DNA from 2 places in the Enterococcus sp. AMC1157 genome. Region 1 is predicted to be linked to the other one. Evidence: predicted binding sites of a transcription regulator. Region 1 holds the regulator's gene; the other holds the start of a gene.
What was found. Region 1 encodes CtsR, which represses protease genes until heat stress. Its sites were predicted from a motif close to TTGGTCAAAAAAGGTCAAANA; they were not measured.
Positions count from the first base shown of each region.

Region 2: clpP (ATP-dependent Clp endopeptidase proteolytic subunit ClpP) is a predicted target of CtsR. The motif match lies at 6,273-6,293, and genes of this name have one in related genera.

Region 1 covers NZ_CM177099.1:2,003,952-2,019,240, reverse strand. Annotated here, with positions in the region: gene AC4BBX_RS09600 (LytR/AlgR family response regulator transcription factor) at 1-571, shown strand, start outside; gene AC4BBX_RS09595 (GHKL domain-containing protein) at 622-1,917, shown strand; gene AC4BBX_RS09590 (LytR/AlgR family response regulator transcription factor) at 1,922-2,665, shown strand; gene AC4BBX_RS09585 (hypothetical protein) at 2,746-2,964, shown strand; gene AC4BBX_RS09580 (YczE/YyaS/YitT family protein) at 3,339-3,950, opposite strand; gene AC4BBX_RS09575 (sulfite exporter TauE/SafE family protein) at 4,186-4,965, opposite strand; gene AC4BBX_RS09570 (helix-turn-helix domain-containing protein) at 5,494-6,501, shown strand; gene AC4BBX_RS09565 (LLM class flavin-dependent oxidoreductase) at 6,524-7,567, opposite strand; gene deoC (deoxyribose-phosphate aldolase) at 7,641-8,318, opposite strand; gene AC4BBX_RS09555 (ATP-dependent Clp protease ATP-binding subunit) at 8,779-11,286, opposite strand; gene AC4BBX_RS09550 (CtsR family transcriptional regulator) at 11,318-11,800, opposite strand; gene pknB (Stk1 family PASTA domain-containing Ser/Thr kinase) at 11,968-14,151, opposite strand; gene AC4BBX_RS09540 (Stp1/IreP family PP2C-type Ser/Thr phosphatase) at 14,148-14,888, opposite strand; gene rsmB (16S rRNA (cytosine(967)-C(5))-methyltransferase RsmB) at 14,967-15,289, opposite strand, start outside.
Region 2 covers NZ_CM177099.1:2,579,002-2,594,290, reverse strand. Annotated here, with positions in the region: gene glnA (type I glutamate--ammonia ligase) at 425-1,765, opposite strand; gene AC4BBX_RS12640 (MerR family transcriptional regulator) at 1,808-2,188, opposite strand; gene hflX (GTPase HflX) at 2,545-3,780, opposite strand; gene miaA (tRNA (adenosine(37)-N6)-dimethylallyltransferase MiaA) at 3,781-4,701, opposite strand; gene AC4BBX_RS12625 (glycerophosphodiester phosphodiesterase) at 4,710-5,435, opposite strand; gene AC4BBX_RS12620 (hypothetical protein) at 5,633-6,151, opposite strand; gene clpP (ATP-dependent Clp endopeptidase proteolytic subunit ClpP) at 6,382-6,963, shown strand; gene AC4BBX_RS12610 (glycoside hydrolase family 73 protein) at 7,021-8,316, opposite strand; gene AC4BBX_RS12605 (hypothetical protein) at 8,414-8,950, opposite strand; gene AC4BBX_RS12600 (hypothetical protein) at 8,993-9,505, opposite strand; gene AC4BBX_RS12595 (ABC transporter ATP-binding protein) at 9,735-11,492, opposite strand; gene AC4BBX_RS12590 (ABC transporter ATP-binding protein) at 11,489-13,222, opposite strand; gene AC4BBX_RS12585 (IS4 family transposase) at 13,682-14,788, opposite strand.

The sequences.
Region 1 (15,289 bases):
AAACGCAACTCTTGATGGTATTCAACTGGCTGCTAAGATTAGGAACTTAGATATTCATGGAAAAATTATTTTTATCACTTCTTATAACGAATTTCAACCGCTAACCTTTAAATATAAAATTGAAGCTTTAGACTATATTCCTAAAGATGATTTTAAAGAGATGGCACACAGAATCAGAGAAGTTTTAGCGTTAGTCCATTATCAGTATAATTTAAGAAATACACTAGCTGAAAATTATATTCGTTTACAAATAGGTTCTCAAGTTCGAATGTTTGATTTATCAGATATTATGTTTATCGAGACTGCTCCTACCCCTCATAAACTACTTCTGCACTTATCCAATCAGCAAATAGAGTTTTATGGCAGAATTTCTGAGCTATTGACAGTTACAGATAAATTTATTCAAGTACATAAATCTTTTATCATCAACTACTTAAATATCGACAGCATCGATAACCAAAATCGGATGATAACTTTTAAAAATGGTGAAACTTGTTTGATATCTAGGCGTCAAAGTAAATCTTTACATTTCTTTTTAACAAATCTATCCCCTCATAAAGAACAGCCATAACATTTAATTCATGTTATAATTTGGACAAACTTATTGAAGGAGGTCTTTTCTTGTTTCGGATATTTAGTATTCTACATATTTTAATAACTATTATTGCTTTTATTGTATTCGATCGTATTCCCTTATTCAAAAAGAAAAATTGGTTATTTGCTGGTTTAATCGCTCTCGTGGTGATTAGTGTCGCCTTTGCCTTAGCTGTATCTATCATAGAAGAATTTATCTTTATTATCCTACTTTTTTCATGGTCTTTTATGAATCGCCGAGAGCAAGCGCTGGGAATAACCATGCTTCACTTGTCACTAGCTTTCTCTATGCCGATTATTATTATGCAATTACTCCCAACTACTGTACAAATCTATTTGATCTTAGAAGCTAGTAACTTCATATTAATTACTTATATGATTGTTGAGTTAGTTTTACTTACACTTTTTGCTTTTCTTCTCAGGAAGTTCTTACAAATAAAAGTTTCAAATAAAATCCAAACATACCTTGGCTATTTAAGTTTTTTTACTCTGTTAGTCTATGAAATGTATCGTTTGTATACTTACGTTTCATGGTTTTTGGATAGTGAATTGCAATCAGTCATACAAATTTTAGTTGTATTTATGATTTTATTAGCAACAATTAGCCTCATTAGTATCGGCACTCTTTCCCGTAATCAACAACTAGCCATGGAAACTCAGAAAAAAGCTCTCGAATATCAAGCAATGGAGAACTATATTCAAGAAATTACTGAACAAAATCGAGAAATCCATAAATTTCGACACGATTATCTAAATATCTTGGCGTCTTTAGAAAGCTATATGGAGGAAGATAATCTTGATGAATTGAAACAATTTTACCAACAGTCAATTCAACCCACTAAGACTATTTTTTCCAATCATTTTACTAAATTGAATGCTTTGCAACAGATCGATAATTCTGCCTTACGAAGTATTTTGATGACCAAACTCTTACTTGCACAAGAAAGAGGACTCTCTATTAACTTGGAAGTCGCTAGTCCTGTCCATTTACCTGAATCAATTGACCTAGTGATCTTAGTGCGTATTATTGGCATTCTTTTGGATAATGCGCTGGAGGAGTTAACTGCCTTGCAACACGGGCAATTAGAAGTAGCTTTGATTAACATCGATAATGATACGATGATTGTGATACAAAATACCGCCAGAAAAAGCATCGAACCTTTGCATCAATTAAAAAAATCAGGGTTTTCAACTCGTGGTGAAAAACGCGGGTTAGGATTAAGCATCATTGATGATCTGATTAAACAAGAACCTAGCTTATTATTAGAAACCAGCATTGAAAAACAACTTTTCACACAAAAACTAACACTGATGGGGGAGTAAACATATGTTAGAAATTTTTATTTGTGAAGATAATTTAACTCAAAGAATTCGACTAGAACGAATGATTGAAAAATATGTTCTGATGGAAGATTTAGACATGAAAATATCTTTAAGTACGGACAACCCATACGATTTGCTCGAATATATTGAACAACATCCTCAATCCCATGCCATCTTTTTTTTGGATGTTGACCTTAATAAAGAGATTGATGGCATTGAGTTAGGTGGACAAATTCGAAATCTTTGTGTGGATGGGAAAATTATTTTCATTACCACTCATGATGAATTATTGCCACTAACTTTTAAATACAAAGTTGAAGCCATGGATTACATCATCAAAGAAGATCAAGAAGAATTAGAAAATCGGGTGCGAGAAGCTCTTCAGCAAACTCAACGTCACTACACATCAGAAAGTAGTACAACTCCTAGCAATCGAATTCGCATTGAAGTGGGCAATCAAACTCGTCTTTTTAATCTAGAAGATATCATGTTTATTGAAACGTCCCCTACTTCTCATAAATTGATTCTTCATTTATCTAATAGTCAAACTGAATTTTATGGAAAGATTACTGAAATAGAACAGTTATCGGAAAGCTTCCTCCGTGTCCATAAATCTTTTGTTGCCAATCAGGAGAATATTGTACACGTTAATCGTAAAAATCGGACCTTAACTTTTCGTAATGGAGAAACATGTTGGGCTTCTACTCGACAAATTAGCATCCTAAATCAAGCGTTCAGGACAAAATAATCAACGTTCAGGGTATTTTTGGTTACTCCACTCAAATATGTTATATACTAACAGTAAATATTTTGAGGAGCTGACTAACTATGAAAAAAATTATTATCTGTCTATTAGCAATGGGAATTTTAGGAACATTTACTCCAGTAGTTTTGGCCGACACCTCTATTGACCCTGACGTAGTTGCGCCGCAATCTCATACTGGATTCAAAAAATTCTTTTCTTCTTATCCACCTAAAACATTTAATGGCAGAACATTGGTTCATGTCGAAACAACTAAAGGGGGGTACCTCGGTTGGTATCTTTAATCCGACCCACCCTATACTTGTTGACCGTAGTGCTGATTGCCATTAATTTATTTGGGTCTCCTGATGCCCAGTATCAGTTTTGGGTACTCATTGGAGCGCTGCTTTCTATCGTGACCCTGATGTTTATTGTTGCATTTGATAATCCTGATTCAGAATAAAGGATGTGATTTCTTTGAAAATGCTCCTTAGTACCTTAGGCTTGTTGCTGATTATTTTTATTTTGTTTTATCGTTTGACCCTGCAATTTTCAATTATCCAATTTGTTGTTTGCATCGCATTTCTCATTTTGCTTATGCATCTCTCTTTTTCGGAAGAAAATTAAAAAAAGGCAAGGAAAACATACGTGCTTTCCTTGCCTTTTTGATTTGACCTTATTAATTCTTGATAATTTTTGATAGCATCTTTAGATAAAATTGTAAGGAAGGACCCAACAATAAGACAATTAAAAGTGTTCCTACATGAAAAGGACCTCCTAGCAAAATTCCTAGAATCATCAAGGTACCATCGACTAACATCCGTGCCACTCGTAAAGATTTACCTAGCCATTTTTCTACAACAAACATCAAACATTCATACGCGCCAGATCCAGCGTCAGTTAATAGATACATTGCGGTTCCCATGGCAAATAGTTCTACACCTATCAATAATGAGACTAATTGAAAACCTTGAGGGATACTTCCTAAGATTTGTAAATAGTCAAATGAATTAATAAATAATCCTATTCCAAAACTATTAATAATGCTGGCTACACCAATTAATTCTCGTTGTTTAAAAAAGACAACCACTAGAATCAGTGCATTTATAAAAAGACTCACATTACCAAAACTTGTATCAATATACTGCAATATTCCTAAGATAAATGTACTTAAAGCATCTGCACCTAACTGACTGATAACAATTAAACGAATACCTAAAGCAACTAAAAAGGTTCCTATCAAAGAAAAAGAAATTTGGTAAAACAGTTTACTCGAAATATTTTTTGCCATTTTTTCCATCCTCAACCCATTCGATATTATTCTATTAATTTAAAACGTTTTCAAGGTCTTAGTATATCATATTTTTCCCGATAGAAAAGACAAAGTTACTTCAAAAAAAAAAGGAACTGTGACACAAATAATTTACAGTAAAATACCAGAACAATAGAAAATACATTTGAAATGATCATTCTATTTTGTTCGGATATCTTTGTCTTGTTTTATTTACGTTACAGTCCTCTGTAGTCTATAAAAATATTCTTACACCATTGTAGATATTTATGAATAAAACAGCTAATACTGTTACCTGAAAAATAAATGTCACTCGTTTCGTTGAAATTAATTTGCTCAACTGCACTCCTAGCCAACCACCTAAAATTGCTGAAGGAATGACGAACCAAAGCATGGGTAGATTGTAGATAACAAAACCAGTTGTTAAACCAATCGTAATTAATTTGGATAGCTGAGAGAAAAAAATGGCACAGATAGAATAAATAGCTGCCTCTTTGATTGATAAAGAAAAGAGTAACATTAGGACAGACATATTGGTTGGTCCACCGCCAATACCCATCACACTGGCTAAAAAGCCTAAAATCAATCCACAAATAATATACCAAACAATTCCCTTTAAGCGAAAGGCAGGGAGTTCAAAACGAGTATAACAAAAAGCGAAAATCAAAGTAATAATTGATAGAACAATTTGAAATAGTTGAACACTGCTCTCCTTACCAAATAGTAAAAACAGGTAATCAAAGGCGATATTGCCAAGAATCCCTCCTGCAATAGATCCCATGGCAACTCCAGAAATAATTTTCCAATTCAGATTCGTTCCTTGTTTCATTTGGCGGAAAATAGCAACAACCGACATTAAAAAGACCGCCGTTGTTGAATAAAAGGAAATAGTTGCCACAGAATCTGCAGCAATAAAGTCTAAGACTGGCTTGATAATCACACCGCCACCTAGTCCTGAAATAGTCCCTACAATATTTGCAGCGACAATTACAATAAAGTAAATAATTCCTATCATCCAAAACTCCTTTATTTTCATTCTAATTATCTTTTCTTAATCATACTAATTCTTTGCTAAATTGCCAACTTTAAAGAACCTTTTTTGGTTATTATTGATAAAAACTGGATTGTCAGTGACTAAATCTAGTGAAACTTTAAACTGATTATTATCTAAAAATCACCATTATGAACCCTTTTTTATCAATAAGACCTATTATTTGCGATTATCAGTCTTTTTTACTCATTAAGAACTTGCTATTTTTTGCTAGTCTCTTTGAAAATATCAGTTTTATAAAGATAAGTACGTAATCCTTAATGAGTAAAAACATCCCATAATTGATAAAAATGGGCAAAAATACATCAAAAACAAGTAAAAATAAATAGTAATAAAAAACAAAAGCTTGATATTATGGGGTCTTGGCGTAGTCAAAAATAAATTATGTTTCATTAACACTATTTATTTGTTCATTATGGTCTTTTTCTACTTATTAAGCCACTTTTGAAATTTATTCGCTTCATGGTACTTTGTGGAAGAGGTGATGAAAGGATGTTTCCATTATTATTAAATCGAGAAGACAAAGTTATTTATGAAGTATTTGAAGCTTTACAAGTAGTATCCCATTGTTCGTTAGAAGCACTTGCTAAAAAACTGGATAAAACACCCGACTTACTTAAAAAAAATATCCAAAACTGGCAAAAAAATCCACTTAATCGTGGAACAGGAATCAGTTTTTATCTAAACGGATCACAAATCAAAGGAATTTTTACTAAAGAAGACGGGGAGCTTTTTCTTACAACACTTTTACATCGTAGTGACTCTTTTCAGCTGCTCACTAAAATAGTTGCCAATCCTTATGCTTCGGCTACTTCTTTGCAACGCACAATGAATCTTAGTTTGGCTACTTTAAATCGTCGTATTCGTTTTCTGCAAGCATTTTTAGCACCCTATGAATTAACATTATCTTTTACACATTTTCCAACATTAAAAGGTAATCCTGCTCAACTTCGCTGGTTTGCCTGGCAAGTTTCCTTAATTGCCGATCCACCATTTGATTATTCATCAGACACTTGTTTTCAGCGATATCTTGAAGTGCATCAAGATTACCCAATCTTGTCTCATTCAAGCCATTGCCAATTTGATTCAACTTACTATCAACCACCGTTTCAACTCAATCATCGAGGATTGCTTTTCTTATGGAAACAACTAACTGGTATCGAAAAAATCTGGATTTCAAAAGACATTCACGACACTCTTGTGTTTGCGCTACACGCCCACACAAACATAAATGAATCTTTTTTTGAAGAAATCCAGCAACGATTTCATCAAATTCACTGTATTTGTTCATTTTTTTCTGGTGAAATTTGTCTACCTAAACGAGCCATTTCTACAGAGACACGACACTTAGTCAGTAGTTTTCAATACTTATTACCTGACTATGCTTCTTTATTAAATAAGCACCCTGAACTCCCATTACTTTATGAAGAAGTCTTGAGTAAATATTCTTCTTATCAACAAGGTTTATGGATCTCAGAGGACGAAAAAGAGTTGCCATGATTCACTTGGCAACTCTTTTTTATTATTCTGCTAATAATTCTTTCACTCTAGGAATCACTTTTTCTCCATATAATTGAATCGTTTTAAAGCGATCTTTTTGCAACTGTCCACCTGTTCCATAGACTAAATCAAAACGTTGGACCCCAACTGCCTGAATCATACGAGCAATCTTTTGGGCAACTGTTTCTGGACTTCCTATATAAAAAGCACCTTGTTCAATTTCAAATAGAAATTTTTCTCGACTCATTTCTGGCCATCCACGTTCTCGACCAATTTGGTCCATTGATTTTTTTAAATAGTTCCAAGCAATTTCTTGAGCTTCTTCATCAGTATCCGCAATGACACCATGAGAATGCATGCCTAAAGGATGATTTGGTTGCTCAAATTGATGGGCTGCTCGTTCATATAAATTGATAAAGGGTTTAAAACGAGTAGGTTCACCACCAATAATCGCTAACATTACAGGTAAACCATACTTCGCTGCACGGATAATTGATTCCGGAGAGCCACCTACACCGACTTGGACATCTAAAGGATGATCCATTTTAGGATACACTTGAACATTATTCAGTGTTTGCGTAAAACGACCTTCCCAAGTCACAGGTTCATTTTTTACTAATTCATTGAATAATACAAATTTTTCTTCAAATAAATCTTCATAATCTTGTAGGTTGTAGCCAAATAATGGAAAAGATTCCGTAAAAGAGCCTCGACCTAACATGATTTGTGCTCGCCCATTAGATATTCCATCTAAGGTTGCAAAACGTTCGTATACACGAACTGGATCATCCGAACTCAAAACAGTGACACCCGTCCCTAATTTAATTTTTTTTGTCACTGAAGCTAAAGCTGCTAAGACCATCTCAGGACTAGAAATTGAATACTCTTTGCGATGATGCTCCCCTAAAGCAATAATGTCTACTCCTAATTCATCAGCTAACTTGCCTTCTTCCACAATCCTTCTCAAAGATTCTCCGTAACTTAACGGTTGTTTACTTTGATCATCAAAAGCGACATCCCCAAAAGAATCTAAACCAAATATCACATTTTTCACATCTATCGTCATTCGTTTTTCCTCACATTCGTAGTTGCTATCTCTACTATAACGAATTTAAAATAAAAACCAATAAATATGCTTACTATTTGTAAGTGTATTGATATTCTTGCATGATTTTTATTCCCGCGCTCGTTCCCAAACGTTCTGCACCTGCTTCAATCATTTCTAAAGCCGTAGCTAAATCACGAATCCCTCCGGCAGCTTTAACTTTCACTGTATCCCCAACCGTTTGCTTCATTAGCTTAACATCGGCTACCGTTGCTCCAGCAGTTCCAAATCCAGTCGATGTTTTTACGAAATCTGGTTGGACTTCCTTCGCAATTTGACAAACTTGGATTTTTTCCTCATCGGTTAAATAACAAGTTTCCAGAATGACTTTGCTTAAAATTTCTCCTTTTCTTGCAGTGGAAACAATTTGTTCCATTTCTTGACGAATATAAGCTAAATCCCCTTCTTTTAATTTACCGACATTAATCACGTAGTCAATCTCATCTGCACCGTTTTGAATCGCATCCTCGACCTCAAATACTTTTGCTGCAATGGTTGTTTGTCCTAAAGGAAAGCCAATAGCGGCTCCCACATGGACGGAACTGTCTTTCAAATATTTGCGACATTGTTTGACTGGATAAGAATTAATTGCCACCATTTTAAAGCCATATTCCTCTGCTTCCTGACATAATTGTTCTAATTCAGAAGAAAGCGCATCTGCTCTCAGTAAGGTATGATCAATCATCTTGGCTAGTTTTTCACTTTCAATCATTACATAAACCTCCTTTTCTTTTATCATACTGTTTCTCATTGGTTCTGTACAAGTAAAAAAAGTGAGACTGTGCTTATAGCCAAACAACAAAAGATTCCAACCTGACAAACTTGCAAGCCATCTGTCCGCAAAGAACAGACATTATGAGAGACCGGTCTGAGCCTCTCTACAAGAGTCTCAAACCTTTCGGCATTCAAACGCCATGTTAGAAAGTAGAAATTCACTACTTTCAACATGGCGTAATTCATCCTCATCTTTAACTCATGATATCTGTCTTTTCTCCCAGTTGGCTTGCAAGTTTTGACGGATTTTTTTATGTACTGTATGTAAATGAAAAGGGATAAAAAACCTATCATATCGGCTTTTCATCCCTTAAAAATTATACTTTCTTTAACATAAACAAAAAAGATTGATGGATTTCATTCTTGTTTGCACTTATATCCCAGTCCAATTAAAATTGTTACGCCTTCTGCAAGACTTTCGCTGCTTTTGCTTCTTTGACATTCAACGTAATGGTTCCTTTAGAGGCACCAATGGTTACGTTATTACCAAAATGGATTTGACCTGAAAGTAGGGCTTCGCTTAGGCGATCTTCCACTTCTTTTTGTAAGGCACGGCGAATTGGGCGTGCACCATACTCTGGATCAAAACCAGCTTTACCAATTACATCTAAGGCTGCTGGCGTAATTTTCAATTGAATGTCTTGTTCTGCTAAACGTTTGATAATTGATTGGCTCATGATTTTCACGATTTCATGAATTTCACTTTGATCCAATGAACGGAAGACAACTGTTTCATCAATTCTATTTAAGAATTCTGGACGATAAGCTTTCTTCAACTCTTCTAAGATACGTTTTTGCATCGCAGAATGATCTTTATTCGCGTCAGTTACGTTAAAGCCGACATTTTTTTCTTCACGCAATTCGGTTGCACCAATATTGGAAGTCATAATTAGAATGGTATTGCGGAAGTCAACACGACGACCTTTAGAATCTGTCAAATGACCGTCATCTAAAACTTGCAGTAAGATGTTAAATACATCTGGATGAGCTTTTTCAACTTCATCTAACAAAATAACAGAGTAAGGTTTAGAACGAACTTTTTCAGTTAATTGTCCGCCTTCATCATAACCAACATAACCTGGAGGAGACCCAATCAAACGGCTCGTGCTGTATTTTTCCATAAATTCAGACATATCCACACGAATCAAGGAATCTTCACTACCAAACATAGCTTCTGCCAAGGCTTTCGCCAATTCTGTTTTACCAACACCTGTTGGACCTAAGAACATAAATGAACCAATTGGACGATTCGGATCTTTTAAACCACTTCTGGCACGACGAATCGAACGAGCGACTGCTTGCACTGCTTCATCTTGACCGACCACACGCTGATGGATAATTTTTTCTAAATCTAACAAACGTTCGCTTTCTTTTTTCTCCATTTGTTGTAATGGAACGCCTGTCCATTGAGACACCACAGAAGCAACATCTTCAGCAGTCACACTGTTTTCATAACCAGCTGCCTCTTTCACTTCTACAAAAGTAACCTCTGCTAAACGCTGACTTAATTCTTTTTCTTTGATTCTTAGACGAGCGGCTGTCTCAAAGTCTTGTTGACGAATCGCTGCTTCTTTTTCTTGAGATAAATCCAGTAGTTCTTCTTGCAAAAGAGCTGTTTCTGAAGCTTCATCTGCTTTGTCTAAACGAACCTTCGCTGCAGATTCATCCATTAAATCAATCGCCTTATCTGGTAATTGACGAGAATTAATATAACGTACAGATAACTGCACAGCAGCATGCAAAGCATCATCGGTAATTTCTACACCATGATGTTCTTCATAACGAGGACGCAAACCTTGTAAAATTTCCTCTGCTTCTTCAGGAGTTGGCTCATTGACTTGAACACGGGCAAAACGACGTTCCAAAGCAGAATCTTTTTCAATATATTTTTGATATTCATCTAATGTAGTAGCACCAATTGTTTGTAATTCGCCACGTGCCAAGGCTGGTTTTAGAATATTGGAAGCATCAATTGCTCCTTCAGCTCCACCGGCACCAATTAGCGTATGCAATTCATCAATAAATAGGATAATTTGTCCATCATGATAAATTTCATCAATGATTTTTTTCATCCGATCTTCAAATTCACCACGGTATTTCGTACCAGCAACTAATGCACCCATATCCAACATCATTAGACGTTTTTGTTGCATATCTTTTGGCACTTCACCATTGATAATTTTTTGAGCTAAGCCTTCAGCAATCGCAGTTTTACCTACACCAGGTTCACCCACTAATACTGGATTATTTTTAGTACGACGACTTAAGATTTGAATCAATCGTTTGACTTCATTGCTACGACCAACCACTGGATCTAAGCGTTTTTCACGGGCTAATTTCGTCAAATCACGAGCCAATGAATCTAAGGTTGGTGTACCTTCTGGCTGTTGACGGTTTTGTTGATTGCGACGATTCGCTCTGGCAACATTTGATGCCATACCACGGGGTTGATTTTGAGTATCATTCACACCCATTTTTTTCTTCAATAATTGACGCATTTTAGCTAAACTCATTCCTAGGTTTAACATAATACGTGAAGCTAGAATCTCTTCATCTCTTAACAAACCTAACAATAGATGCTCCGTACCAATTTGTTGCGCACCTAAACGTTTTGCCTCATCTCCAGCATAAGCAAAGATTTGTCTTGCTCTTGGAGAATAAGGTAAAAAGCCTCCCACTGGATAATCTTTCATTGTGCCATAACCAGTCAAATGTTCAATTTCTTCACGGATGTCGTTTTCATTGATGCCCATTTCTCTCAACGTTTTGCCAGCAATCCCGTTTTGTTCAATAATTAAAGCCAATAAAATGTGCTCAGAACCAACGGATTGATGTTTAAAATATTTCGCTTCTTCTTGGGCAATTGCTAAGACTGCTCTTGCTCGCTGTGTAAATAATTCATCCATGTTTTTCACCTCTTATATATTAATGGAGTACTTAGTAAGACGAACGAATGTCTCGGTCTTCGTAACTTAATCGTTCCAAAATACTGTGCATAATCATCGCTCGAATTATATTTTCATCTTCTGACTTGCCTAAAACTGCTTTACTAATTGTCGTTAAAAATAAATTACCTTCTCGCTTTGATAAAATACTTTCTTCATATAATTTTTGAATAATCGCAATCGCATCTTTTTCGGAAATTTCTTCCTCAAACAATTGATTGACTTGTTCTAGAAAATGATGGCAACTGGCAATTTGAATTTTTTCAATCCGAATATAACCGCCACCGCCTCTTTTACTTTCTACTGCATAACCTCGTTGAACGGTAAAACGAGTATTGATGACATAATTGATTTGCGAAGGTACACAATTGAATAAATCTGCCATCTCTGCACGTCGAATCTCGATTTTTTCACTTTCCTCAAGGATTTTCTTCAAATATGCTTCAATTAAATCAGAAGTATTTTGATGACCCATCTTTTCGTGACCTCCCTTGACTAATATTGACCTTAATTATACCCAATTTTTTCTAGCTTGGAAAGGAGAAGGCTTTTATTTAAAGAAAGGTTAAACCGACACTAGGTTTTTGAAATACTAAAAAAGGATAATCGGTCAGAAATAAGATCGATTATCCTTTTAGCTATTTAATTTGGTACTTGAATATTTATTGCATTAGATACATCTCTAGAGGCAACTTCTTCGTCATCTCGCTCCACTCTAATATGTGCATCTTCATCCTCACGAACCGTCACTCGGATGGACAATTCTCGTAAAGGAACACTTTCAGAAAGTTGCACTTGTTCGGCTTGATAACCATCTGGATGTTCATAATCTGTTAACCAGACTGTAATGGTCTGCTCTGGATTTCCATCCTCTTTAAATGTCGCATAAACCGTTACTGTGAAGTTTCGTGTTTGTACTCTTCCTGTTGAGACTTTTAATGTTACTTGATCGCCTTTATTGACTTCCGAACCTGACTCGGGATCACTTGAGATAACATTATTTTCCGCAACTGAATCAGATGCTTCTTCTTCAATAGATACTTCCAAACCTAAATCACGTAAAGCTTTATCCACTTCTGTAAGAGGTCTGTTAGCCACTGGTGGAATCGTTACTTTTTCAATTCCTGTACTGATTGTCAAAACAATATCTTCAGTTGCCGGTACAACATCTGTATCAGCAGTTGGTGTTTGACTGATAATTAAACCCTCTGCTATATCCGCACTTGCAGCTTCTTCTGTGCGGATATTGTCTTCATCAAATCCTAAACCAACAAGTAACTCCACCGCCGCTTCTTCCGTCATATGACTAAGGCTAGGCATCGAGATTGTTTCTGGTCCATCACTAACAAGTAACTCCACTTCAGTGCTTCTAGGAACAACTTCTTCCCCTTCTTCTGGCGTTTGTTCCATTATTTCACCTTTTGGAACTTCTTCGTCATTTTGGAGAGTGGTTGTGATATTGTCGCGTTCAAAACCTTTTCTTACTAATTCTCTAATCGTGTCATCCACATTTTCTCCAACATAGTCGTCCATTTCAATCGTTGGTTCACCTGTGCTGACATACAGAACAATTTCTTGCGTTGTTTTTACATTTGTTCCTGAAGATGGATCTGTTCGAATAACTTGCCCTGATTCATATTCTTCATCAGCAACTTCTTCTACTTCATCAGCAACTGTTAATCCCATGCCCTCTAGTTCTCGACGGGCTTCACTTTCAGTCATACCTGCAACCGCGGGAACCGTTACTTCTCCGCGACCTCCACCCATAGCAAAATAAATCCCCGTACCAATAACGGCAGCTGCGATTAACAGAATGAAGCCAACTAAACAGCCACGACGTTTCTTTTTCTTCGGTGGTTCTGCTACAGGCTCTGTTTTAGCCTTTTCAGGAGCCGGCATCTCTTTGAAAGACTCCGGCATCGGTGTATCTTCCTGAATTGGAGTCAACATCTTCGTTTCACCCACCATTGCCTGCGGTTCCCAACGAGGTTCATTTAGGCGTTCTGGCGAAAGAGCTGTTGCCAAATCTTCTTTCATATCATCGACTTGTTTGTAGCGATCAGCCGATTCTTTTGCAGTAGCTTTTAACACGACATTCTCTAAAGACTGAGGTAAATGATGATCAAACAGTCGAATAGAGGGAATCTCATCTTGAAAATGTTTTAAAGCAATCGTGACAGCTGATTCCCCATCGAAAGGTACTCGCCCTGTCAACATTTCATACAGGATAATCCCAATTGCATAAATATCTGATTGATTGGTCGCCATGCTACCTCGCGCTTGTTCTGGTGAAAGATAGTGCACAGAACCTAACATGGTGTTTGTTTGTGTAATAGACGTTTCACTTAAGGCGATAGCAATTCCAAAATCGGCAATTTTAACAATCCCCTCTTCATTCATCAAAATATTTTGTGGTTTTAAATCACGATGAATGATGCGATGTTCATGGGCTAAAGAAACGGCAGATAGAACTTGTTGCATAATATCCACAATCTCAGGGTAGTCCATTGGATAATGTGTTTGAATGTATCTTTTTAAATCCATTCCTTTCACATATTCCATCACAAGATATTGCATACCATCCTCTTCACCGACATCATAGACTGAAACGATATTGGGGTGGACTAATTCCGTGGCTGCTAGTGCTTCTCGCTGAAAACGACGAATAGCATCTTTATTATTTTGGAAATCATAACGTAATACTTTAACGGCTACTTCCCGATCTAAAATCAAGTCTCGGGCAAGAAAAACATTTGCCATTCCTCCACTACCGATGTTACCTAAAATCAGATAACGACCGCTTAGTTTCTTGCCAGTTTCAATCATCGAGAGTCACCTCCTAAACGAATCAATAATACCGTAATATTATCAACCCCACCTTGTGCGTTTGCTTCATCAATCAAACGATCTAACGCTTCTTCCAATGAATCGCTCGTTTCTATATACTCTTTAATGACCTCATCATGAACCATGTTTGTTAAGCCGTCAGAGCAAAGCATTAGATATTCTTGGCCTGTAATATAATGAGTAGCTACATCTACCTCAACAATCCCTGGCATACCGATTGAACGTGTGACCACATTGCGACGAGGATGATTAGCTGCCATTTCCTGTGTAATTTCACCAGACTTGACTAGAATATTTACTAGGGAATGGTCTTCTGTTAATTGATCCCACTCACCATTTCGTAATAGGTAGGTACGACTATCTCCAACATGAGCGATAGTAAACTGATCGTCTAACAAGATGACTGCTTCCAAGGTTGTTCCCATTCCATTCAAATCAGGATTCGCTTGGCCTCGCTCGTAGATATTGGTATTTTCTTCTTGAATATTTTTAATCAACCATTGGGCAGCCTTCTCACTATCTGCAATATCTGATGCTTGCCATTTTTTACCCAATTCTTCCACTGTATCATGACTGGCCACATCACCTGCTTGATGTCCACCCATACCATCAGCCAGTAGTGCTAATGTATAACCTCTTTGATTTGTAAACACGCCGGTATAATCCTGATTCGTATTACGCCTTTTTCCCACATCACTTTGATAGCGAATTTCCATCTTTACACCTCGTTCCTTTTCTCGTTCCTTTTAATTACTGATATTTAGCATTTAGAAAATAGCTAGCATTTACTATCTCTACTTGTTTTTCCGTAAACAGCTAATGAAGAATCCGTCTGTCATATATTGATGAGGATAAATCGTTAGCATGTTGTTCTTGATACTTGATTGTACCACGTTACCCACTGGGACTTCTACTAGAGAAAATTCGGGATGTCTATTTAGAAATTCGGCAACGACTTCTTGATTTTCTTCTGGAGCAAATGTGCAGGTACTGTAAACCAAAATTCCGTCAGGTTTTAAGCTAGGTGCAACACTTTCTAAAATATCTAGTTGAATAACTGGTAATTTACGGAAATCTTCTGGTTGTTTATTGTAGCGAATATCTGGTTTACGACGCA
Region 2 (15,289 bases), 580 kb from region 1:
CACATTGACTCCTTTTCACGGTGACAGCGCTGTTTTCGTTGTTTTGTTACGCTAGTTAGATGTCAAAATTTCCGTAGGTTAAATAGATGATTACGTACATGAAAAATAATTACAGAAATGATTTCAATAGATACCGCTTATCAATCAACCTTCAGCGTAACGAAGAGAGAGGCTTGCGTTGTCGCCACGCCGAGAATTCAATGTGAACAACGCACAGTTGCCAATTGATTGGCTTACTGTGCGTGTGAAGCTTGAAAGCTCCAAGACTACAGGCTTGGAGCGGTTCCGGGCTGACCTAAGCAAGCCTCTCTCGCAGTGAAGTGTCAAGTTTGGTATGAATAGTAATGCTATTCAGTTACTATTTAAAGTCAAACAAGAATTCAAGGCATCTTCAATTAAAACACAATTGAAGATGCCTTGTTTTTTAATATAATTCTAAATACTGATCTAGTTCCCATTCTGAAACGCTTTGTCGATAAGACGCCCATTCCATACGTTTCGCTTCTACAAAGTTTCCATAAATATGTTCACCTAAAGCGTCAATCATCGTTTGATCTTTGCGTAATTGTTTAATCGCATTGTGAAGAGTTGACGGCAAATCATAGATATGTGCGGCTAAGCGTTCTTCTTCAGTCATCACATAAATATTACGATCGACAGCAGGTGGTGGCGTCATTTCATTACGAATACCATCCAAGCCCGCTTCCAATAATACTGCCATCGTTAGATATGGATTAGCAGCCGGATCGACTGAGCGTAATTCTAAACGAGTAGATAAACCACGAGACTCAGGAACACGAATCAACGGCGAACGATTATGTCCAGACCAAGCAACATAAACTGGTGCTTCAAATCCTGGAATCAATCGTTTGTATGAATTTACTGTTGGATTACACACAGCAGTATAGGCACGTGCATGTTCAATTAAACCTGCTAAAAATTGATACGCTGTTGTACTTAGTTGCATATCTCCTTCTGGATCAAAGAAGACATTTTCTTCTCCTTTAAATAAAGACATATTGCAGTGCATACCTGAACCGGCAATTCCAAACAAGGGTTTTGGCATAAAGGTTGCATGTAAACCATGTTTACGAGCAATCGTTTTAACCACTAATTTAAATGTTTGAATATTGTCACAGGCTTCAATCACACCAGCATATTTAAAATCGATTTCATGTTGACCAGGTGCTGTTTCATGATGAGAAGCTTCGACTTCAAAGCCCATTCTTTCTAGTTCTAATACAATATCACGACGGCAATTTTCACCAGAATCTGTTGGAGCAAAGTCAAAATAGCCTCCATTATCATTCAAGTCTTTCGTAATATCGCCGTTTTCATCTAATTTAAACAAGAAAAACTCTGGCTCTGGTCCTAAGTTAAAATCAGTAAAACCTAATTCGTGCATAGCATTTAACGAACGTTTTAAATTACCTCGAGGATCTCCTGCAAAAGGTGTTCCATCAGGATTGTAAACATCACAAATAAGACGTGCGACTCTTCCATGATCTGTTTCCCAAGGGAAAATCATCCAGGTTGATAAATCTGGATATAAGTACATATCACTTTCTTCAATACGTACAAAGCCTTCGATGGAGGATCCATCAAACATCATCTTATTTTCAAGAACTTTGTCCAATTGGCTGATTGGTACTTCGACATTTTTGATTGTCCCCATAATGTCTGTAAACATCAAACGTAAAAAGCGTACATTTTCTTCCGTTGCAATCTGTTTCACTTGTTCTGCAGTGTAATCTTCTCTTGGCATGTTATCCCGTCCTTTTCCTATTTCATTTCTCTAGTGCTGTGATTATAATCTTGGGCCCTTATTGTGGTATGGTGATTGAGGATTTAATCCTCCTTGAGATAAAATCTCATCATAAAAAATACGTCGAACATCTTTATCTGTAAGAGGTTTTTTCTCTTTTACAGCATGTGCTTCGTTTTTCTTCATTTCATAGACTCGTTTAATTCCAGCCATATTTAAGCCATCGGAGAGATAATCTTTGATTTCTAAAAGTGTGTCAATATCATTCAAAGAATACATTCGTCGGTTTCCTTCACTACGTTCAGGATGGATTAAATCTTGTTCTTCATAATAACGAATTTGGCGAGCACTTAAATCTGTCAACTTCATTACTGTTCCAATTGGAAAAACTGACATTGATCGTCGGAGTTCCTTTTCTCGCATCGTCCTTCTCCTCCTTCTGATGACAATCTAGTGTAAATATAGCAAGCATTGATTTTGATGTCAACCAAATATGTCATAAAATATAACATCACCATGGTTTTATATCTTTTCTCTCACTTATTCTGGATTATTTTCATTTTTTAAATTAGCAAACCATAGAGGATACTTGGACTAGGAACTCCTTCATTTCTCATAAAAATTTCTTGTTAATACAAAAATGAGAAACGATTACTTCCAACATTACATCACAGATTGTGTTTGTGCTGATAGTTCTTTTTGGTGAAATGCTCTTATTTTCTCTATTGGAATATATAAAAATGGACAGTCGCTTGCATTGTTTCAACTGTCCATTTTTGTTATTCTTCCATTCTACGAATTGCGTAAGAATTCGTTGGTGCAAAACCTTTAACTAAGTAGGTTTGACTATCTTCTTCATAGTCTGTAGAGACCATCAAAGTTTCTCGTTTTAAACGATTCAATAATTTTCCTTCATCTTGTTCTAAAGATAAAGTATAAGGTTCAAAAGCTTCCATAATCGCTAATTTAATCGCTTTGTTTAACTCTTCTTTGCCTTTCGAACTTTTTGCTGAAATCAAGACGCTAGGAAATAACGTTGGTACAAATTGTTCTGGATTAATTTTATCTGCTTTATTATAGATTGTTAGCATTGGGATACGACCTAATTCAAGTTGATTCATTAATTTTAAAACCGTCTCTTCTTGCTGCTGACGATTTTCGGCACTTGCATCAACCACATGCAGTAATAAATCCATTCCTTGACTTTCTTCTAAGGTTGATTGAAAGGCATCGATTAACTGCGTGGGTAAATCTTGGATGAATCCAACTGTATCTGTAACTGTGACTTCAAAACCTTCTGGTAAACGCCATTTTTTGGTTAATGGATCTAAAGTGGCAAATAACTGATCTTGTTCATAAGTTTGTGCACTAGTTAAAATATTCAAAATCGTAGACTTCCCAGCATTTGTATACCCAATCAAGCCAATTTGAAAAGTTTGATTGTCTTTACGTTTTTGTCTTGTTCTTTCTCTATGAGCCGCAACTTCTTTTAGCTCTCTTTTGATGATGTTCATTTTATTGCGAATGTGACGACGATCGGTCTCTAATTTGGTTTCCCCAGGACCTCTCGTGCCAATTCCTCCACCAAGTCGAGACATGTTTTTCCCTTGTCCAACTAAACGTGGCAACAAGTAATCTAGTTGCGCCAACTCAACTTGCAGCTTTCCTTCCCTTGAGCGGGCACGCATCGCAAAAATATCTAAAATTAATTGAACACGGTCAATCACAGGAACTCCAATAACTTCGCCAATTAATTGACTCTGTCTGGGAGTTAACTCGTGATTAAAAATGACTAAATCTGCTTCATGGGCATCCGCTAGTTGTTCAAGTTCCTCTAACTTACCTTTACCGACAACCGTTTGTCGATCAATTTGTGGACGTTTTTGAGTTAAAGAAAAGACAACTTCTCCCTCAGCGGTCTTGGTCAAACTTTTTAATTCAATCATTGATTCTTCAAATTGTTTGAAATTATCTTCGGTTTCTACGCCAACCAAAATGACACGTTCTTTTTCCATCTATTTTTCCTCCAACCACTGTTGAATTTCACTTTCTAAATTAAAAATTGTTTCTGGTTGTTCGACTAAGTCTACCCAGTAAGGAGACATACGATTACGGAACCAAGTTAGCTGGCGTTTGGCATAACGTCTTGAATGTAGTTTAATTTCTTCTGCAACTTCTTCTAGACTTGCATTCCCATTAAAGTAAGGGAAAAATTCTTTGTAGCCAATACCTTGGGCTGCTTGTACTTCGGGGAAATTTTTTAATAAGTTTGCTTCTTCAATCAAGCCATTCTCTAACATCAAGTCAACCCGATGATTGATTCGTTGATACAATCGTTCTCGATCTGTAGTTAAACCTATTAAAAAGTAATCGTATAATTTTTGTGGTTCTTCCTTGGGTTGGGCAATACTTTCACCCGTTCTTTCTAAGACTTCTAAAGCTCGAATGACTTTTCGTTGATTATTAAAATGAATTTTGTCCGCTGCAAGAGAATCTCTTGCTTTTAATAAATCCCATAATGCTTGATTACCCTGCTCTTCGGCAATTTGTTGATACTTCTCACGGATTGTTGTATCGTCAGCCTCTTCTGGTCCACCTAATTGATAATCATATAGTAGCGCTTGAATATATAAGCCTGTTCCTCCTACAACGATGGGTAACTTTCCACGTTGATGAATATCTTCAATCCATTGACGTGCTTCTTTTTGAAACTCAGAAACAGAATAGTCTTCATTTTTTTCGCGAATATCTATTTGATAATGAGGAATGCCTGCTTTTTCTTCTTCCGTTACTTTTGCAGTACCGATATTTAGTTCTCGATAGACTTGTAATGAATCACCACTGATGATTTCACCCTGATACTTTTGAGCTAATTCGATGCTCAAAGCTGTTTTTCCAACTGCAGTCGGTCCAACAATAACTAAGACTTTCTTCATTTCATCCCTCATTTATCTCTTTTTATTTGAATACTCTTCTCTGGAAAATCAGTAAAAATCCCTTGAACACCACAAGATAAACAACGTTTCACTTCCTCTTCCGTGTTTACTGTCCATGGTCGAATATCTAATAGGAAACTCTTTACCTCACCTTCATGTTTCCAGACCCATTTTTTATCCGGGTGAATCCCTTTAACGAAAGGATGTTCCAATGCCAGTGCAGGTTTCTTTTCAGATGTTCCCATAATATATTCAATTCTTGTTTCTGGTTCAATCTCATGAATTCTTTTCAAAGTTTCCATATTAAAACTACTGTAAGAATAAGTAAATGGCCATTTTTGCCTAGTCATCAACTTAGAAACCAAACCTTCAATTCCTGGATAAGGATGTTTATCTGTTTTTAATTCAATAGCTAACATCCCTCTAAAATTGCGAATAGCTAATAAATCTAAGACTTCTTTTAAGGTTGGTACTTTCGTAGAAGCATATTCCTTATCAAACCAACTACCTGCATTCAATTCTTTCATTTCAACTAAGGTCTTATCTGCAATCGCACCTTTTCCATTCGTTGTTCGATTGACCTCTTCGTCATGCATCACAATTAATTGGTGATCTTTGGTTAATTGCACGTCCAGTTCAATACCATCTGCTCCCACACGAACGGCTTCCGCAAAAGCTGGCAAGGTATTTTCTGGTTTAGTGCCACTACTTCCTCGATGGGCAAAAATTTGCATAAAACTCACTCCAATCATTCACATTGTATCACGTAACACTTAGCTTGCCAAAAAAAGACAAGCGATTACGATTGATACAAAAAAATAGCCAAACAAGTTTAAAATTCAAACTCCTTTGGCTATTTTTACTGACTAAATAATGTTTGTCTATCCAACTTTTTTCGGACAATTGGATTTGAAATTTTATTGCCTCTGATTTATAAAGGTTTAGAAAAATAACTGATTGATTCAGAAGACATTTTTTGCATTTGGACTTTGCGTTCATAAATCATTTCAAGTAACTGATCGGAAAGCTGTTCCATAATCATACGACCACCTTTAAAGGTATAACCACCAATTGCCATAACTTCCTCAGGTGACAGAACCACACGACGAGTCGAAATCTTTTTGAAAAATTCTTCTAAAAAATGATTGGGCAAATAAAAACTATTTTGTGCAGCAAATGACTGTAAGTAAATATAGTCATCGACAGTGATATAACAATCATCAAAAGCATCAAAGCTGATATATTTATCCATCATAATAATGCGTTTTTCTAAAATTTCGATAATTTTTTTATTTAACATAACTAAAGTTTCGATTTCTTTTACTTTATGTTCTAAGGTTCTTTGCTTAACCTCTTTGCGTTCATCATAACGAATACGCAATTCAAAGGCTGCAGTGGTGATTAAAGCCCCCACGATGACACCTAAAATTCCTAATAAAAAATAATCCACGAATAGCACTCCTTTATGTCTTTTTATAAATAGCTAATTATGCTATGTAGCTGATTTTATATGGTAAAATAATTATCTCTCATATTTTATCATATTTTTGTTTGCTTGAGGGAAGATTTACTATTTGACCTTTATTGACCTTGTATGTATAATTACTAATAGATAAAAGTTTTGTATGGGAATTATCCCATTACTTTATCAACTTTTTCAAATTAAAGGAGGATCCTTAGATGAATTTAATTCCTACAGTTATCGAACAATCATCTCGTGGAGAAAGAGCGTATGATATTTACTCTCGCTTATTAAAAGATCGTATCATTATGTTGAGTGGACAAGTAACAGACGACTTGGCAAACTCAATCATCTCACAATTACTATTCTTGGATGCCCAAGACTCAGAGAAAGATATCTACATCTATATCAATTCTCCTGGTGGTAGTGTTACTGCTGGTTTAGCTATTTACGATACAATGAACTTTGTTAAAGCAGATGTTCAAACAATCGTAATGGGTATGGCTGCTTCAATGGGAAGTTTCTTGCTAACTGCTGGTACAAAAGGCAAACGATTTGCTTTACCAAATGCAGAAATCATGATTCACCAACCATTAGGCGGGGCTCAAGGACAAGCGACTGAAATTGAGATTGCAGCTCGTCACATTTTAAAAACACGTGACCGCTTAAATAAAATCTTAGCAGAACGTACAGGTCAACCACTTGAAGTCATCGAAAAAGATACTGACCGTGATAACTTTATGTCTGCAGAAGAAGCTAAAGAATATGGTTTAATCGACGAAGTAATGACAAACAGATAATAAAAAAAGCAAACGGCTGATAGTCCGTTTGCTTTTTTTACACTCATTTGCAATCACTCAATCATATTGAGTTAAATCCCAATTTTCTATTACACGATTTAATTTTGCATCATACTCTGGATCAGTCGCATATTTGCCAGTCAATGCTCTTGTGGCCTCTTGATAAGAAGCTGCATTCACTCGCCAAGAGCCTTTGTAAAAATCAGCATTGCCACTCAAGCCATTTGCCAACAATTTTGCATTGTCTAATAAAGAATCCGAAACTGTCGCATATTTTCTAAAAGTTGCTGGTAAAGTGACCCTTACCCCATTAACAAATTCATCTGAAGGAATCTCATAGGCTTCAAATCTACTACTGTCTGATCTTGAATATTTGATACCAAATAAATTATTGGCTTCTCTCGCTAATTGACTATCTCCATAACCAGATTCCAAAGCGGCTTGGGCAATCATCACCGAGGCATATAGCCCATATTCATTGGCCAAATCTTGGGCTGCTGGAGCAATTTCTTCGATAAAGGTTTCGTTATTAGTCCATGTTGCTCTAGCCGTTCGTTGGATGCTGGCTGCTTGTCGAATAGCTGCACTTTGATTTCGTTGTACTCTAGCACTGCCACCACTATTGGGACCAGCAATAAAATGTTTATCTGGATTTTGTACAGCATCGACATCACCTGACATGGTTCCACTACTAACATCTACGACTACATCAGAAACGGTTTTTTGTTCAGCTTCTACATCCGTTTCTGATTCGTCTTCTGATTCATTTGTAGCTGCTTTCTCATCTTCACTATTCGATTGTAAAAAAGATTTACGGTCACTTTTTTCTAACGCTGATTCTTCAACATAACCAACCCACTCATCTTGCTCGTCATACAATTCATAATAAATATCTCCATTATAATGATGGTACATCGCTTTTGCACGAAAAGTACGATCAATTAACGCCTCTGTCTCTTGGTCAAAGTCCCAAGAAAAATCTTGGTATAATTCTCTATTTTCGATTACTTTGACGTAACGCCTAATGGATCGAGCAATTCCTTCTGCCCCATCGGCCTCTGTAACGCTTGATTGATCTATATATCCCACAAATCCACTAGTATCATACAATGCCAAGTAAGTCATAATCCCTTTTGTTTGTTCTTCTTCTACACGAAATGTTTGATTTAATTCAACTGGTGAATCTTTAATCATCGTTTTTCCATAATCTTGGTAAAGGGTAAAATTTCGTTTTGAAATACTGACATATTTCGTTGGAATTTCTTCTGCCAAAACAGGATATATCCTAAATTCTTCATGAAAGAATTGCTCTCCAAATATTATTCCCATTCCCATCAAAAAAATGATAGTCATTTTTAGCCATCGTTTATACAAATTAACTATTCCTTTCTAACTTGCACTCTGTCTACACTTTACATGAAACACAGGCAAAAGAAAACCAGAAATTTACTTAATCATACCAAATAAAAGAAGAACGTTGATTAATTTGAAAATGATAGGTGCTAATTTCTACCTCTTTAGGCTCTTCGACTGAGAATAGGTCATCCTTGATCAATTCTTTTAAATCGTAAATTTCACTCTGATCATTCATTGTCCGTAATAATTTATCTGCAACTAAATTACTGGCTTTCACCACGTTTTTATAGGGACCTTGTGTTTTTATTGGATTTAATAACGTTGCCTCTGAATTTTGTAAATCTACAAAATAATAGCCCATTCCTTTAGAAAAAGAAGTCAAATAATGGGTCGCATCGACATCTACTTTTAAATATTGTCGAACATCCGCTTCAAATAACAGATAACGATCATTCACAAAAAAATTTAATAGATTTTTTCTTAGGTAGGTAAAACGATCGTAATAACTGAAGGGACTCAAATAATAGTCACTGTAACTATGTGGCAAAGAAAATTCCGGATTTGAAAAAATCATCTTGAATTCTCCTGTATTTAAATCAAATCGAATAATCGCAAAAGATTTACTGCTCATACGTGGTCGTCCTTTGCTTTTTGAGTTACCCTCTTCATTTTTTTAGGGTTTTACAAAATAGATAAAATGATCATAAAGAGCTATCGCAGGGATAAACAATTCTTCTGATTTAATTAAATGATATTCATAAAGATATTCTTTTTCGTGATTAAAAACTAGTAACGTATTTCTAGCATCTCGTAAAAATAGAACAACAAATTTTTCGTTGACCATTACTTTGTTTATCAAAACCTCTAAAGGATTTTCAAAAAGTAGCTCCTCGGAAACTTCAGCAAATACTGCTTCCTTTTTTGTTTCAATATCCCACAAATATAGTTTGTTTCCAAATGGAATATATAGTTGTTTATTATAGTAACCATATGTGCTTAATGTTTCTTGTTTAAAGTGTAAGTCTAATCCCTGATTAAACCAATTTTCGTTTTCAAATAACTTACGTCTCTGGGCATTTTTTTCCTCTTCTTGTGGTAAGCGATAATCGAATGTGTCAATACCGATATTCGCCAAGTGGCTATGTATATCTATAGTGTTTTCAGATGCTGTCATTTCTGGATCCATCTCTTCTCCTCCTTTCAGTTTATATTCTTTACTAATAAAGAAAATTTATATCCTTTACTTACTATTTATCGGTTGTTTTTGATAATTTTCTATCTTTTTGTTCAAAAAAAATGTACAGTACGTTATTTTCAGACAGAAAAACTGATTATCTCACACTTAAGAAAAACACAGCTTATTTTTCAAAAAAAAAAATCCTCACAAGATGCTTATCCTGTGAGGAACTTTTTTTCTACTCAGCTTCTTCAGAAAACTGACTATTATATAAATTCGCGTAAAATCCGCCTTTAGCTAACAATGTTTCATGGTTTCCTTGTTCGATAATTGACCCTTGATCCATAACTAAAATTAAATCTGCATCACGAATCGTTGATAGGCGATGAGCAATTACAAAGCTAGTTCGGCCTTCCATGACTTTATCCATGGCTTTTTGAATCAATGCTTCTAAACGAGTATCCACTGAACTTGTTGCTTCATCTAAAATAAGAATTTTCGGATCTGAGATGACGGCACGAGCAATAGTCATTAATTGTTTTTGTCCAAGAGAAACATTGTCTCCTTCAGAATTAATTTCCATTTCGTAGCCTTCAGGCATGGTACGGATAAAGTGATCCACATTTGCTGTTTTAGCTGCATCCACTACTTCATAATCGGTTGCACCTAATTTACCAAAACGAATATTGTCTGCAATACTTCCTTCATACAACCAAGCATCTTGTAATACCATTCCAAACAACGAACGGACATCACTACGGGTCATTTTTTTCGTATCAATGCCATCAATTTTAATTGCTCCTTGATTGACATCGTAAAAACGCATCAACAAGTTAATTAACGTTGTTTTACCTGCACCTGTTGGACCAACTACTGCCACCGTTTGTCCAGCTTTAACCGAGAAGTTTAAATCTTGAATTAATGGTTTGTCTGGACTATAAGAGAAACTTACGTTATCAAATTCAACATTTCCTTCTACTTTTTCAGGTACTGGAATGTTATAATCATCCGTTTTCTCTTCCGTTTCATCCAAAATTTCAAAGACACGAACAGATGCGGCAGACGCACTTTGCAATAACGCAGACAATTGAGTAATATTTCCTAACGGTTGACTCACTTGCCAAATATATTGAATAAAGGCTTGTAATTGTCCAACAACAATTACCCCACCCATAACATAAAAGCTTCCTAGAATCGCAATCACGATATAAGCTAGATACGCAGTCATTTGAACTAGTGGCATCATCAAACCTGAAATAAATTGAGCTCTTGTACCATAATGTTGCAATTCATGGTTAACCACTTTAAAGTTTTCCAAGGTTTGTTTTTCACGACCATACACTTTTAACACACTAAAACCAGTCATATTTTCTTGGGCAAAGCCATTTAAACTTCCCAAAGATTCTTGCATGCTAGTAAAATATTTTTGTGATTTCGCTACGACATAACGTGAAATTAAAATCGCTGCTGGAATCATAATAATCGCCAACAATGCCATGCGAGTATTGATGTAGAACATCATGAAGACTGCCATAATAATACTTAAAATCGCATTTACAATACCGATTAAAGCTTGTTGCATCGCTCCACTTAATACATCCACGTCATTAGTTACACGAGATAAAACATCTCCTTGTTGATGAGTATCAAAATAAGAGACTGGCAAACGATTAATTTTCTTATCAATATCTTGACGCAAGTCACGCATCGCTGATTGAACCACATTTGTAATCAAAATACCTGAAGTTAATTGTGAGGTTGCATAGCCTAAACCAACGATAAAAATCCAAACTAATGTCGTTTTGATATAAGAAAAATTAATTCTTTCTCCTGCAGCCACATTTCGAGCAATTTCAGTCGTAGGTAGACCTGTTACATAAGGCATTGCCACATTAAAAACCACCGTAGCAACTGTAAAGAAAAGAACTAGCCCAAAAGCAATCTTGTATGGCTTAATGTAACGAAAAATACGTTTTAATGAATTGATAGATTTCATTTGGCTAATTCCTCCTCTGATAATTGTGATGCAGCAATATCATAATAAATCGAACAGTTTTCAAGTAACTCTCTGTGGGTACCTATGCCCACAACATCCCCTTCATTTAAAACAATAATTTTATCTGCATCCATAATTGTTCCTACACGTTGAGCAACAATTAGCGTCGTTGATTCTTTTGTTTCTTCTTTTAGACGCGCACGTAAATTAGCATCTGTAGCATAATCCAGTGCGGAGAAACTATCGTCAAAAATAAAGATTTCTGGTTCACGAATGACCGCACGAGCAATAGCCAAACGTTGACGTTGTCCACCTGAGAAGTTGCTTCCACCTTCTGAGACAGGAGTATCATACCCTTCAGGCAAGCGAGAAATAAATTCTGCCGCTTGGGCAATATCAATTGCTCGATCCATATCTTGATAATTGGCATCTTCTTTTCCGTAGCGTAAGTTTTCAGCAATCGAGCCAGTAAACAATAACGCTTTTTGAGGAATAAAACCAATTTTATTGCGCAAAGCATCTAATTGATACTCACGAACATCCACACCATCAATCAATACTTCTCCATGACTTACGTCAAAAAAGCGTGGAATCAATTGAATTAAGGTTGATTTCCCACTACCAGTACTTCCAATAAATGCTACTGTTTCACCTGGTTGAGCAGTAAAGCTAACATCGCGGATAACTGGCGTTTGAGAAGGACCAGGATAAGCAAAGGTTACATTCTTAAATTCGATAAAACCTTTTGTTGTAGTTTCTGTCACACCATCTGGTACATCTTTAATTAGTGGCTCAATATCAAAAGCTTCTTGAATACGATTAGCTGAAACAGCTGCACGAGGATACATCATAAATACAGTAGAAAACATTAAGAACGAGAACAATGCATGGAAAATGTACTCAATAAAGGCAATTAAACTACCTACTTGTAGTTCTCCATTGTCAATTTGTACACTACCTGTCCAAATAATTAACATCATAACGATATTAAACAAAAAGAAAAAGGCCGGCATTGCCATCGACATTAAACGAAATAGCTTTTTCGAGCTTGTTGTATATTTTTCATTCACTTTGTCAAAACGAGCTTCTTCAAATTTTTCATTAACAAAAGCGCGAACAACACGCAATCCAGATAAATTTTCACGTAGAATGGCATTGATTTTATCTAAATTATTTTGTTGCTTTTTAGACAATGGTTCAGAAGTTCGAGCAATCCAAATGACTCCTAGTAATAGGAATGGTAACGCACCTAGTACATAAAAACCTAATGAGGTACTAGAACGAAAAACCATATACAAACTAGTCCCAAACATTAACGGTGCCATAAAACCAGTTCGTAAGATATTTTGCATAAACAACATAATTTGATACGCGTCATTGGTTACACGCGTAATTAAAGACGATACACCAATTTGTTCGTATTCATTATGAGAATAACCTTGAACTTTTTCAAACAAATCATCACGAATATCCGCTGTCATTTTTGAAGTAATTCGTGTGGTAAAGTAGCCAAGGAAAATATTCATAATAATTCCGACAACGACAATTCCAACCATCGCTAAACCAATTCTAGTAACATACTCACGATCATTGTTGACAATCCCTACATCAATCATTCTTGCCAATAGTGTCGGCAAGCCAAGTTCGATTAAAATAAAACCAAACACGCAAATGAAATTAAGTAATAACCACTTTTTATTTCTAATTGCGTAGCGAAACATAAGTTTCAAAAAAATCACTCCTTATATATTAGATTTTAAAAAACGAAAAATTTAAGTCATAAACCTTTTTTTTCTATAATTACTCCCAAAATTTCAACGAAAAAAGTTCTCCCTCAAATTGTTCAATTAATCTAAATATAGCACAGGAAAAAATTTAAAAAAACTTTCAGAACCTTTTTTCTGAAAGTTACAGGATTTTTTCATCATTCTTTAATTTTCCAAGGTTTTATAGTGGTAATACACTCTTTTTTTGTTTAAATAATTCTCTCCCATTAAAAAAAACGTTCTTATTAGTTTTAAAAATAATCACTAGTGTTGCATAAAAACATTTTAGAATATTCTGAAAAGTCGGTTTTCTGAAAATAGGTCAAAAGAAACTGTGCTGACGCAGAGGATGACTTTTTCCAGAAAATTTTTTACTTGTTATTCAACTGAAAACCAAAAGTAACGAACCATTTTTCCTCTTTCTCAGGTGGGAATTAACTTTTCAACCCAACATTCAAAGGGCCGAAATAGTAAATAACGAAAGAAACGTTTGATTTGGAACACCGATTTTTTCGTTTTCGTCTCCAATTTGACGAGAAACGTAAGGAGAGCGGAAATCATGGTTAAAATCAACTGACTCTGCACGCCTTTTTCACTTTGAGAAAAGAACGTTTTACTGGTCATGTGTTGTTTGATGTGTTTGAAAAACAATTCGATTTGCCAACGAGCGTGATACATATCGGAAATCTCTTTTGAAGAGACGTCCATTCGATTGGTAATAAATTGAAATTCACGTCCACTTTTATCTTGAATAGTAACTAGTCGGAAATTTGCGGTCAGATAGGTTTTAGAACCTAAACGAACGAGCTCATCTCGTAGAATTTCTGCTTCCGACGATTTCTCCAGGGGGTCTATCACGTGAACGTTGGTATTTTTCTTGATCCGAGTGACGAAGAAATAGCCGTCCCAATGCATCTGATCCATTTTTTCAAAATCTAAGTAGCCACGGTCAAAAACGTAGGTCGCTTCAGGTTTGTTCACCAGCAAGGGTAGTTGATTGACATCATGTTCACGAGCATTCGTTAAGGTAAAATCAGTAGGATACATCGTAGTATCATCCATATAACAGTAGTTTAAGTGCAATTTAATCCCTGACTTGGTTTTCCGAAAAGTCGCCCATTTGTGGCGATTGAGACTCAGAGAAAACGTACTGGAATCAATTAGATACAGACTATTTCGCTTAGTTGGCTTGATTTGATGTTGGACTTTTTCTAACAGTTGTTGGAAAATTTCCTCTAATATTTTGGGTTCAAGGGCATTAAAGGCACGAGACAATTGGGAATGACTAATGGTTGTCACATCGGTTTCAACTTGAAGGGATTCGTTGATAAGAGACGTGCTCAAGTCACGCAAGCTCTCTTTTTCTTCGTTAATGCCGTAGAGAAAAAGCTTCAAGACGGATTCAAAAAAAAGCTTTTTACGATACGCATTGTAGTGAATAACAAATTTTTTTGAGTAAACAGAAAGATTTTCTAAATTTATGGCAGAAAACCATTTATTAAATGCAGAATTTGTTTTATACTTATCCATGCTTTGGTCCTTTTTATTGGTCTTGGATAAGTCATCCAAGTGCTAGTATAAAGGATTTTTTTGTTTCATGGAATAGGTTATAATTTTAATGCAACACTAGTGAAAAATAATAAAGGTTACTTTTTGTTTTATTTACAGTCCAAAGTTAGCGAAATCTGAAACTTTCAAAACAAAATGCCAAAAGATTTTGTCGGTCTCTCACAATGACTGCTCTTTTTCGAACAGATGGCTTGTAAGTTTCGTTTTCTTGTCCAGTTATAAATAGGAATATTTTTCGTTAATTAGAAACGTTTTCTTCTTTCTTAGTTTCTATACTTATTCTGATTTCTGTGATAAACTAATACAAAATGGTCTTTTAAATAGTCAATATTTTTTGTCTAGGAAGATCCACTCGGTTGAATTTTCAGGTTAAACATTCGGAAAGCAACGACAGGCTTTCTCTTTTTTTCTCACACCTTGTCTGAAAAAAAGTATTTTGCGGAACTCTTTTTCCGTACAGGT